Regions from separate parts of the Flectobacillus rivi genome, predicted to be linked through region 2. Evidence: riboswitches for the same ligand, from Rfam matches in the RefSeq annotation. Region 2 holds a riboswitch; the other holds the start of a gene.
What was found. Region 2 has a riboswitch for cobalamin ahead of QM481_RS20950 (TonB-dependent receptor plug domain-containing protein). Riboswitches for the same ligand answer to the same signal wherever they lie in the genome.
Positions count from the first base shown of each region.

Region 1: linked by a shared signal. The riboswitch ahead of QM481_RS16395 (TonB-dependent receptor plug domain-containing protein) and the one ahead of QM481_RS20950 (TonB-dependent receptor plug domain-containing protein) in region 2 are both predicted to bind cobalamin.

Region 1 covers NZ_JASHIE010000011.1:162,309-168,590, forward strand. The annotation lists gene QM481_RS16385 (ABC transporter substrate-binding protein) at 1-914, opposite strand, end outside; gene QM481_RS16390 (DUF6580 family putative transport protein) at 1,211-1,807, opposite strand; gene QM481_RS16395 (TonB-dependent receptor plug domain-containing protein) at 1,871-3,838, opposite strand; cobalamin riboswitch at 4,002-4,204, opposite strand; gene QM481_RS16400 (GH92 family glycosyl hydrolase) at 4,595-6,282, shown strand, end outside.
Region 2 covers NZ_JASHIE010000017.1:21,016-27,297, forward strand. The annotation lists gene QM481_RS20935 (flavin monoamine oxidase family protein) at 1-194, shown strand, start outside; gene QM481_RS20940 (Hint domain-containing protein) at 436-1,392, shown strand; gene QM481_RS20945 (GSCFA domain-containing protein) at 2,090-3,067, opposite strand; cobalamin riboswitch at 3,227-3,433, shown strand; gene QM481_RS20950 (TonB-dependent receptor plug domain-containing protein) at 3,567-5,528, shown strand; gene QM481_RS20955 (Dph6-related ATP pyrophosphatase) at 6,143-6,282, shown strand, end outside.

The sequences.
Region 1 (6,282 bases), on a different contig from region 2:
TAGATATTTACGGCTTTGTGTTTTAAATGTGCTGGAATTTCAAAAATTTCAGGATGAAATAAGGCAGCCAATACCTCTATTCCATTGACCAAAGTTGAAGCACTCGGTTGAGTAAACATGTCGAAATCAGCCAAATACACTTGTTTGTTCTGCACAGCTTGAAGTTCATCCCAGCCTTGTTGTTTTTCGAGCAGAAATAACTCTTCTCTAGCACGTTCGGTTTCGAATCCACAAGGGGCAATCACCAACACTTCTGGATTATAACGTTTTATTTTATCAAAATCAGTCACAATACTGTAGCCCGCAGGATTACTCAGCATATCTATTCCTCCCGCAAAAGCAATCTGATAAGGTATCCAGTGCCCACAATTATATACGGGCTGAATCCATTCCAATAAGCTCACTCGTCTAACGGGTGCTTTGTGTTTACGTAGGGTGTCTATTACCGCGTCTATTCTAGCATTGAGTTTTGACAAATATTCATAAGCTGCCTCCTCTTTTCCTAAAGCTGTTGCTATTTGAATGGCACAATCAAACACCTCTTTAAGATTTTTGGGTGTAAGTGCTACCAATTCAGGAACTTTTGGAAGTTGAGATACTGCGCTTGCGGTACAAACGGTATCTATTTGACAAACCTCACAAACATCCTGTGTAAAAACCACATCTGGAGCGGCTTTTTCGAGACGCTCTTGCTCCACGTAATACAGGCTTTTTCCTTGGGCTTTGTAAGAAGAGAAGATTTTATCAATCTCATCGCTCGTGTAGTTATTATCCTCCAATACACAACGCACCACAATTGCTTTTTCCTTTCGGGATTCCGTACTACATTCAAATGTCACACCATAAAGGTCTCCCTGAAGATTCATATCATAAATCATCTGGGTAGCAGCTGGTAAAAAAGAACAGGCTCTCATATTAAATAAATGGCTATGGGGTTTGGACGGTAATTGGCTGTGAGATTTGGGCTATCAGCTTTCGGCCAATGTTTCTATAGTTGCCGAAGAAACATTTTTAAACTTTTACCTCAAGACCTATTGAATTTTATTCAAAACAAACTGCTGATTATCAATAATTTATAATTCATTATTAAAAAAAAGGTGAGAACTACTATAGTTGATCCGAGTATATATTAAACAATAGGTTATAGGTATGATTGAGAAATTAAAGAGTGTTACTTTGAAAAATTAACCAGATTTTTCAGAACTAAATACTAAGCTTGTTCAAAGGCAATATTCGGTAATTTTATTTTTGCAAATTCAATAGCGCCAAACATTACGGCACCATAACCCAAAGTTCCTGCTAAGAAATTGAGCATATATGGGTATCCTTGGATATAGCATTGGATTAGTCCGTTCAAATCTCTTGAAAGTGGTCCGCCTGTGCGAATATCCATACCTCCACCAAACCAAACACCAAAGTCAACTAACAACCAAAATCCTATCGATGCAGCTACACCACTCAATAAGAAATTTTGAAGATTTACTTTTTTCATCAAGACTTTTCCTAGTAGTACTATTCCCGCAAAAATGGCATAGTTATACATCCAGCCGCTATACATGATACCGTATTTTCCTCCATAAATCATCCCATTGATGATTAAGTCAGAAAATAAAAGTGTCAATAAAGGAAATGCGAAGGCTTTCCAGCGTTGAGAAAAATAAGTACCTCCAAATAAGCCCATAGCGCCAATTGGCGTAAAATTACTCAAAGGATTGAGACATGAGGCGTTGATGAGGCGTGCTGTTCCTACCAAAATTACAATTGATAGTAGCAGACTTACACGTGGATTTAGTTGTGTTTTTGTCATGTTTGTAATCGTTTTTACTGTTAGCAAGGCAGAAAAACAGTGTTTTCTACCTTGCCTCGCTTTTTAGTGAATACTAAATACCGCTCCAGCCATGAAGTTACGACGACGACTATTGTAGCCTGGCACGTCCGAAAACTCCTTGTCTGTAAGGTTTTTCAAATCAAAGAATAATTTGATGGTCGAATTGATTTGATACTCTGTATAAAAATCTAATGTTGTGTAATTTCCGAGAACAACTTTTGCATCGTCGTAAGGACCACTACTTGCTTTGCTTACCGAACGAAGTGCTAATTGAGCTGACCAATTTCTCAAGATTTGATAAGCCACATTTACGTTAACTGTATGCTTTGGGCGACGGAAAAGATTGGCATAGGTGGTGTCTTTACCAGCTACTTGTGTAGTTACTTCGCCATCTACAAAGGTATAATTGGCTTTTACTTGTGCTTTGCCAATACCCCATTGAGCATCTACTTCAAACCCATGGTCTTTCTGTTGACTCAAGTTTACATAACGTCCCCAAGGGTCTTGGTTGATACTGATATAAGCAATCACATCTTTGATATTGCGATTGAAGTACACCCCACGAATATATGATTGGTGATTCTTGCTAAAAAATTGGGCACCGATTTCACCTGTTTTACCTACCTCTGGCTTCAAAGCTTCGTTGCCATAAGGTGAGAATAATTGGTATAAGGATGGCGCTTTGTAGCTTGAAGAATAGGTAGCTAATACTTTTAATCTTGACCCAACCCAATAGAACGGATTAACGTTATACGTAAAGTTGTTACCATAAATAGAATGATTGTTGTAACGTCCACCAAGCTCTAAACCAAATCCATTGAAGTCTTGTAAATTCAAAGAAGTATAGCCACTAAACAAACTTGTATTGGCTGTTGAAGCTTTAATAGCTGGACTTTCATATGGGCCATAGCTACTGATAGACAAATACGTTTGGTCGGTATTTTGCCAACGGTTTTCTACGCCTAATACCCATTTGATTTTATCAGAAAATGTATGAGCATAGTAAGCCTCCGCAAATCTTGCTACGCCACGGTAGTATCCATAAGAATATTTGGCAAAAGCACCAGCCTCCACATGAGCCGAATCATCAACATAAACTCTTTGACCGTTAGTTTGCTGAAAATTGACCGTTAATTTTCCATTTTTCAATTGGTAAGCACCGCCAACAGACCAAAGCAAGTTCTTATTTTCAAAAGTATAGTCTTTTTCATCTTTGAAAGACCCTGCATCCAAGTCAGTTTTGTAATAATTACTCATCAAATCAGCTCTCAACGTTAAGTTTTCACCTACTTGTTGACCCAATTTTACCTGAAAATTATTTTGCTTAAAACCGTCATTATCAAAAGCAGTTTTAGCTGTTTCTGGCTGTTTAGCTGCAGAGATACCATTTGATTTAGTACCATTCCACGACAAGCCATAAGTCGTTTTTTTGTACTGACCGCCTGCATTTACACTAGCACGGTAGGTATCATAGCTACCACCTGCCAAGCTTCCACTAAGACCTAATTTTTTACCACTATTTTTTGTCGTGATAATATTAATGACACCTGCTACAGCATCGGAACCATACAAACTAGACTGTCCACCTTTCAAAATCTCGATACGCTCGATTTGGTCGATAGCAATCAAGTTGATGTCAAACGAAGTAGAAGCACCAGAAGGGTCATATACAGGCAGGCCATCGACCAAAATCAAAGTATAACCAGCGCCTGCGCCACGCAAATACAAATCTTGGTTAGTACCAAGTGTATTCTGAGAACCAATTACCGTAAGGCCAACTTGTTGATTCAACAACTCGCCTATGGTTTTACCTTTGCTACGCTGGATTGTAGCTGCATCAATTACTGTAACTACTTTTCCTGACTGAGACTGCTTTTGAGGATATTTGTTTGTACTAACAACTACCTCATCAAGCACCTGAGTCTTTTCTGAATTTTGAGCAATACTTTCTACACTTGCACATAAGGCAAGCATTACTACTGATGGAATAAACTTTGAAGAATAAAACATTTAGAATTTGAACTTCCATTTTTTTATTAACCCATTTCAAAACATTCATTCTAATACCGCAAAAGACAGCACAGAGAACTGTTTAAAAATGTTGATAATGGTCAATAAAAAAAGTGAAAATACTATGCGAACGCTCGATTTTTGCTCATCCTCCGTAAGCGCCTATCAAGAATAATCTATGGCAGGTCTCCTGACTTCACTCGTCAAACTCGAACCTTCCCGAATTGCTTCAGTGGTTATGAGGATTGAGTTGACACGATTGAGTGTTACAGTTGCGGGGACAGTTCAGGTATCACACCTGATTCCCTATTAAGCTTTGAGGTTTTTACTGGGAAAAACTAAAGCACCATAAACTGTTGGCAAAGTTAGGCAAAAAATTAGGACAAAAAAAATAGCGTATCAACTAAATCGATACGCTATTCCAAACTACACCAAATATTATTATGATAACCACAATTGTGGCTCTCGAAAGTCTTGTTTCATTGTAAAAGCACTTTGATGTTACAAATTTGAGTATTTATTATTAATAATAAAATAAGTAATTATACTTAATTGTTAGCAAAATTTATAGATTTAAAATAAGTGCTTTCTTAAATTACTCAAAAAAAACCAGAAAGTCACAAACTTTTATTTTTCGGACTCTCATGCAAATGCGTATAATCATTTCAAACAAATCTGTTAACTTCAAAGCCAATCTCAATTTTTTACATTAATTCTATAATCAAACATTTTTTTACTCCCTGAAATTTTAAAAAAATGACCCATTTTCTAAAAAACTCAAAAATCTTAACACTTTTATTCGGCAGTTTGACGCTTGGTACACAAGCCCAAACCGTTGATAAAGTAAATGACCCCGTAGAATGGATTAATCCGTTGATGGGTACAGCTTCAAAGCCTAGTCTTTCTACAGGAAACACTTATCCAGCCATTGCTTTGCCTTGGGGGATGAATTTCTGGATGCCACAAACTGGAAAAATGGGCGATGGTTGGGCTTACACTTACGATGCCGACAAAATTCGTGGCTTCAAACAAACTCACCAACCAAGTCCTTGGATCAACGACTATGGTCAGTTTGCGATTATGCCTATCACTGGCAAAATTCGCTTTCAGGAAGACCAACGTGCTAGCTGGTTTTCACACAAATCCGAAATTGCTAAGCCCTATTACTACAGTGTGTATTTGGCAGATCATGACGTTACTACCGAAATCACACCTACGGAACGTGCGGCTATGATGCGGTTTACCTTTCCGAAAACTGACAGCGCTTTTGTAGTAATTGATGCTTTGGATAAAGGTTCTTTTGTGAAAATTATTCCTGAAAAAAATCAAATCATTGGTTATACTACCAAAAACAGTGGTGGCGTTCCCGAAAATTTCAAGAACTATTTTATCATTCAGTTTGACAAGCCTATTACTTACAAATCGGTTTGGAAAGCTAAAGAATTACTTGCGAACGAATTATCAGTAACAGATAATCATGTTGGGGCGGTTGTAGGATTCAAAATTTCCAAACGTGGCGAGCAAGTAACAGCTAAAATTGCTTCTTCTTTTATCAGTTTTGAACAAGCTGAAATTAACCTAAAAGAAGTAGGAAATCAATCCTTCGAGGAGGTCAAAAACTTAGGAAAAGGTATTTGGAATACCGCTCTTTCAAGAATTGCAGTAGAAGGCGGCAGCGTAGACCAAACTCGTACTTTTTACTCGTGTTTGTATCGTACCATGCTTTTTCCAAGAAAATTCTATGAACTAGATGCCAAAGGAAAAGTTGTTCACTACAGCCCTTATAATGGTCAAGTATTGCCAGGCTATATGTTTACAGATAATGGTTTTTGGGACACCTTCCGTGCGGTATTTCCATTCTTTAACCTAATGCACCGTAATTTGAACTCACAAATTATGGAAGGGTTGGTCAATGCCTATAAAGAAAGCGGGTTTCTTCCAGAATGGGCAAGTCCCGGGCACCGTGACTGTATGATTGGTTCAAACTCAGCTTCCTTAATAGCCGATGCTTATATCAAAGGCGTTAGAGGTTTTGATGTTGAAACACTCTATCAAGCAATGTTGAAAAACAGTGAAAATGAAGGGCCATTAACATCGGTAGGTCGTAAAGGCGTAAAATACTACAACGATTTAGGATATGTACCTTATGATGTAAAAATCAACGAAAATGCTGCTCGTACACTTGAATATGCTTACGATGATTTCTGTATTTATCAGTTAGGAAAAGCATTAAATAAGCCAGCTTCAGAATTAGAGAGATTTGCCAAACGTTCACAAAATTACAAAAATCTCTATGACCCAAGTCACAAATTGATGCGTGGCAAAAATGCAGATGGTAACTTCCAATCACCTTTCAATCCGTTCAAATGGGGCGATGCGTTTACAGAAGGTAACTCTTGGCATTACACTTGGAGTGTATTCCATGACATTAAAGGATTATCAAA
Region 2 (6,282 bases):
CGTATTCGCAAGGAGGTTGGGCCGAGTACACAGATGTACAACGCAAAAGATTATATCCAGCCTTGATTAAGCCTGATGACGAGATTTATATGGCAGGAGAGCACACCACTCACCTTACAGCTTGGATGGCTGGTGCATTAGAATCGGCTAAAGCGGTAGTAGACCAGATCCATCGTCGTGTCAATGCATCATAATTTTTTAATTTATTTCTTTAATTAGTTAAAATTATTTTAAAAAATTTGAGATACTATTATTTGATAATCAATAATTTATTATATTTATAATTGTAAAATAATTTTGATTTAATAATGCTGTATTTCAAATAACTATTACACAAGTTTTCAGTCGTGATGAGTTATTTCTGAGGTTCAAAACACCTCCAATCACTTGTTATTATATCAAGTGCTTCATCATTGAAGACTAAAATTATTCAGTATGAAAAAAGTATTATTAGTATTCGGTTTAGTTTGCTCAACTCTTTTCGCCAAGGCTCAAGAAGTAGCTAAAGTGGGAATCAAAAATGCTGATTATGATGCGCTTAAGAAAATTGCAGTCAAAAATCCTGACAAGGATACATATATTAAAGAGGGAGCTTACGTATTGGATAACAGTAACCCACCATACGTCTTCAAATTCTCGGATGGAAAAGAGCGTCGTATATATTTATACAAAGTTTTAGAAACCGCCGAAATGAAGGAAATGGGCTCTTTGATGGTTTTTACAACGCCCAAAGATGGTAAAAAAATCAGCTTAGTAGTGCCCAACCCAATGGCCGAAAAGGAAGTTTGGGGCAAATACATCGATGACCTAAAAGATGGCGAAAAAGCCGTTTCAGGATTCTCATCTTGTGTAGCTTTTGTGTTAGCAAAAGAATTTACAGGAGGCGCTTCAGGTGCTGAGCATGGTGCAGAAGATAAATACGAATATTGTTTCCCTGAGACAGCTGTTGTAACAATGGCTGATGGTTCGCAAAAGTCCATTGCAGCAGTAAAAGCAGGTGAGGTGGTGATGTCTTACAACACTGCAACTAATAAAGCCGAAACAACGCTTGTCGATGAAGTAATTGAACACGATAATAAGTCTTTTGGAATCGTAAAAGTATTGTTGAGCGACGCCGAAGACCAAGCGTTTGCTTCGACACAACCGCTTTTTCAATTAACAGAATTGGAAGGTACAGCCAATCATCCTGTAATGACTACTACTGGTCATGCCAAATTAGGTAAGTTGAAAGTGGGTGAACAAGTTTTGATGTACAATAGCGATACGCATACTTTTAATCGCTATAAAGTATTTTCAACTAATTCAGACTATCGTACGGTCGAAAAGGTATATAACCTTCGTACCGCTAATGATAAATACCTCGTAAATTCTATCGTGGTATTAGAAAAATAAGTGAAATGGTTTAATGCACATCGAAGGTTTCGGCCTTCAACCTAAATGTTAAGCCTACCGAAAGGGACTTAATTTTTTTGAGATTGTTTTTGGATAATTTTTAAATCCTTTCTCTTCTAGGGAAAGGATTTATTTTTTTTATATGGGGCAATATCTGCTATTTGAGTGTTTTTTGAGCGAATTACATGACTTAAATAGCTTTTTTACATAAGGTGTATTTTAGTACTAAATCAAGATTTGTTTTTGGTATAAAAAGAGGGGATGAAAATATTTGTTCATTTTGTTTAAAAAAAAATTGTTAAAATTATATTTTATTCAAAAAATGCTATTACATTTGTAAAGCTAAGCAGTTAGCAATATTCAAAAACAATCTCGACAAGATATAAAGTGATTCTCTAGATTAGAGAAAACAATTTGACTTAACAAAAGATTTGAATCCAGAAACGGATAGAAGCTTTTAAAGATATTTTCAGAGCGAATTTTAAAATGATAAAATTTTAGGGTCACCGTAAGTGACAAACTATGAAAGTACCAATTTGATTAATTTACTAAACTCAAAACAACTATTTAACTTTGAAGCTCTGATAAGCCCCAGCTAACCACTGGGGCTTTTTTATTGAGTAATTTAGTGATTTTCTATTGAGTGATTGTTGAAATTCTCCTTCAAGTTTTGTCAATACAGATAACGAATATACCGTTAACGATTAACCTCTTTCACGATTTGTGCTAAAACCTGCTGTTTCTCTGCCGATATATCTACTTGGTTTTCTATACCCTCCAGTTGCTTTAATACATTTTGTAAAAACTTCTGATGAGCTTCGGACGTAATATCAAAAGGCTTGTGAGTTAACGCTCTTTTGATTTGTTGCCATTTAGGTAAAAAAGTTTGTAAATCGTCTGAAAAATAGGTTTTTGTAAACTGCTCAAAAATATATTGCTCTGCCACTTCATTGGGATGAATCATGTCTGCCTTATAGAAACGATAATCACGAAGATCGTCTATCATGATTTCATAAGATGGAAAATACGCTACATTTTCATAATCAGCACTGAGATAATGACAGGCCGTTCGAAGAATTGATTTTGACAATTGGTTTTCGGCAAGTCCTTCTTTGGTATGTCGCACTGGCGAAACAGTAATAATGATTTTTAGAGAAGGATTTAATTCTGTTATGGCTTTATGCAACTCTGCAAACTTTTTACAAATATCCTTCACACTCAATAAATCCTTTTCAAATAAGCTTGCGGGCATTTTATGACAATTGGCTACATAGCTCGGTGTAGTTTTGAGCTGATGCACAAATGCCGTTCCGAAGGTTAAAACTAATAAGTCATATTGCTGAATCTGAATTTTTGCTAAGCTATCATTCAGTAATTCCTTTAGAGATTCCTGCTGAGAAGCAAAAAATTGCGAATGAAAATCATAATGCAACCATGTTTGTTGGTGCTGTACAAATAGTCGCTCATCGGCTTGTTGGTAGTTAGGATTCAAAAGTTTGAATATCGACATGGGGTTAAACAACGTCCCGAAAGGGTTAACTTCGGTCGCAATTTTGTTTTCTTCAAGCTTTTGTCCGATAACCTGTGCAAAGCATGAACCAACTGTCAGTACCTTGGACTGAAGTTGTATTTGAAAGGGCGATTTTTCTATTTTTATTGGCGTTCTGAATTCCATAAGGCGATTTTGACTGAATATTTTACAAAGGTAAAGTTAAGCAATTTAGGCTATGATAAGTTTTAAAGCCTGTTTAACAGACACTCTGTTAGTCTTAAAATAAGATTCTAAAATTGAAAAGAATTCTCTATTCTCTAATTCCCTCAATCACAATTTACTACCTTTGTACCAGATATAGGTGCTTTATACGTCAAATCTACGAAGTGTTAAAGCTTAATAGGGAATTAGGTGCAATACCTAGACTGTCCCCGCAACTGTAAGTTTCAATGATGTCGAATTCAATCTTCATGGCCACTGCCCGTCGGGCGGGAAGGCTCGAAGTCGATGAAACAAGTCAGGAGACCTGCCTTTTATCTATTCTTGGTACAATTTACGGTGGATGAGTTGTCGCTGAGCGTTCGCTTTTCTGTTCATTTTCTTGCCTTTTAATGTCAATTCATTTGAGCCTATCCTATAGGCACGAGTGTTAACTTTAGGGAAGAAAACAATCATCAAATCAATGTTTAAATCTTTATTTTTCTGTTCAGGATTACTTTGCGTGGCAAGCCTAAGTATGGCTCAAAACAATGTGACAAACCTTAATGAAGTAGTAGTTACGGCCAATAAAGTACCTCAAAAGCAACTGCAAACAGGAAAAGTTTTAACCGTTATATCCAAAGAAATTTTGGAGCGCAATGTGGGCAAGTCGCTGGGAGAGCTACTCAACCAACAAGTGGGCATGCAGGTAGTAGGTTCGCAATTAACACTTGGTGCAAATCAAGAAGTAAGTATCAGAGGCTTGAGCAATGGTTATGCTCTTTTGCTCATGGACGGCATTCCATTGAACGACCCTTCTACGATTGGTAATTATTTTGACTTAAACGTTATTTCGATAGACCAAATCGAAAGAATTGAAATTTTGAAAGGAGGGCAATCCACCCTTTATGGTTCGGATGCCGTTGGTGGTGTTATTAATATTATTCGTAAAAAAGCTGACAGTAAACCATTTAGTGCGCAAGCCAATCTTTCGGGAGGAAGTTATGGAACTTGGAAGGGAGCTTTGAATTTGAGTGGTACTTTAAATAAAAACTCCAGTTATTCTTTGGCTTACACCAAGTTGTATTCAAAGGGTATTTCGCAGGCAGCTAATAAAAAAGATGATAACCTAAACGAAAAAGATGCGTTTAATCAAGATGCGCTTCGTGCTCAGTTTCAGCAAAAATTTGGTACAAACCTTACAACCAAAGTTTTTGTAACCCACGAAACTTATCGTGCCGACATTGATAATGGAGCATTTAGCGACGATAAAGACTTTGTAGCCAATAGCAGCAGCACACAAATAGGAGTAGGGGCAGAGTATTTTGTGGGAGGAGGTAAATTAGTGGCTAATTACCATTATAACGACCTCAAACGTAGCTATATCAACGATTCTAATTATGTTGCTCCTGATGCGTATGACAAGTATTCAGCTAGTAATTATGGTGCAAAAACTAACTATGCAGAATTATATGGCAGTTGGAGTTTGGGTAAAAATGTAACATGGTTGATTGGTGCAGAATACCGTGCTCAGAAAATGAGTCAAACCTATTTGTCTATCAGCGATTGGGGACCTTATGAGGATGCTCCATTGAGTGATGATTTGGCAAATGTAAACCAAGTGAGTGGTTACACATCTTTTACCTTGAATAATTTAGGTGGTTTTGGTGCTGAAGCAGGAGGACGTTACAATCATCATTCTTTGTACGGAAATAATTTTACCTACACCCTCAATCCTTATTATTTGTTAGGCAAAAATCTAAAGGTATTAGCTAACTTTTACTCAAGCTTTAAGTCGCCGACTTTGTATCAATTGTATTCTCCTTACGGAAATACAGCTTTGAATCCTGAAAAGTCATTCACGCAAGAAGGCGGTTTTCAGTTGTTTAGCAATAACCAACAATCCTATTTCCGTGCTGTGTATTTTAATACAACCATCAATGATGTGATTATTTTCCAGTCAATTAGTACTGCGCCTTATGGCAAGTATGTTAATTTCAATAAGCAAGCAAGTAAAGGTTTGGAATTGGACGCTCAAGCGCAATTAGGCAAGTTCAATATGTCGGCTACCTATACGCACCAAATTGGAGAATTGACTACCAAAGTAGCAGGAAAAGACACTACTTACAAAAATTTGATTCGTCGTCCAGAAAATGCCTTTACCTTGAGTTTGGGTTATCAGGCTACTTCAAAATTGTATGTTAGTTCAACCTTGAGAGGCATTGGCGCTCGTAAGGACACCTACTATGATAATGACCAATTCAAATCAATTAACGTGGATTTGGATGCGTATCAGCTATTAGATGTTTATGGTGAATATCGCATCAATTCAAAAATCAAAGCGTATGCTGATTTGAGAAATATTTTGAATACCAAATTTGTAGAAATAACAGGCTACCAAACCCGTCAATTTAATGCAAGTATTGGGTTGAGTTTGCAGTTTTAAAAACAATAGAGTGAACAGGCACAAAGGCACAAAGTGGCAAAGTGAAAAGACATTTTGTACTTGTGCTTGAATTGAATATCCAGTTTTAAAAACAATAGAGTGAACAGGCACAAAGTGGCATAGTGAAAAGACTTTTTGTACTTGTGCCTGAATTGAATATCCAGTTTTAAAGATAATAGAGTGAACAGACACAAAGGCATAAAGTGGCAAAGTGAAAAGACTTTTTGTACTTGTGCTTGAATTGAATATCTAGTTTTAAAAACAATAGAGTGAACAGGCGCAAAGGCACGAAGTGATATGGTGAAAAGACTTTTTGTACTTGTGCTTGAATTGAATATCTAGTTTTAAAAACAATAGAGTGAACAGGCGCAAAGGCACGAAGTGATATGGTGAAAAGACATTTTGTACTTGTGCTTGAATTGAATATCTAGTTTTAAAAACAATAGAGTGAACAGGCACAAAGGCACAAAGTGACATAGTGAAAAAACTTTTTGTACTTGTGTTTGAATTTAATATCCAGTTTTAAAATAATAGAGTGAACAGACGTAAGAGTGCTAAGTAGCATAGTGAAAAGACTCTGTGCCTTTGTGCCTGTTCACTATGTCACTTTACTTATGAACCTCCTTTGTTCTTGGTCTGGTGGAAAAGATTCTTGTTTTGCTTTGATGCAAATGAATCAACGACCTACCGTAATTTTTACGACACTCAACGAATGGGGCGACCGCTCACGTTCGCATGGTTTGAGCCCTGCTAT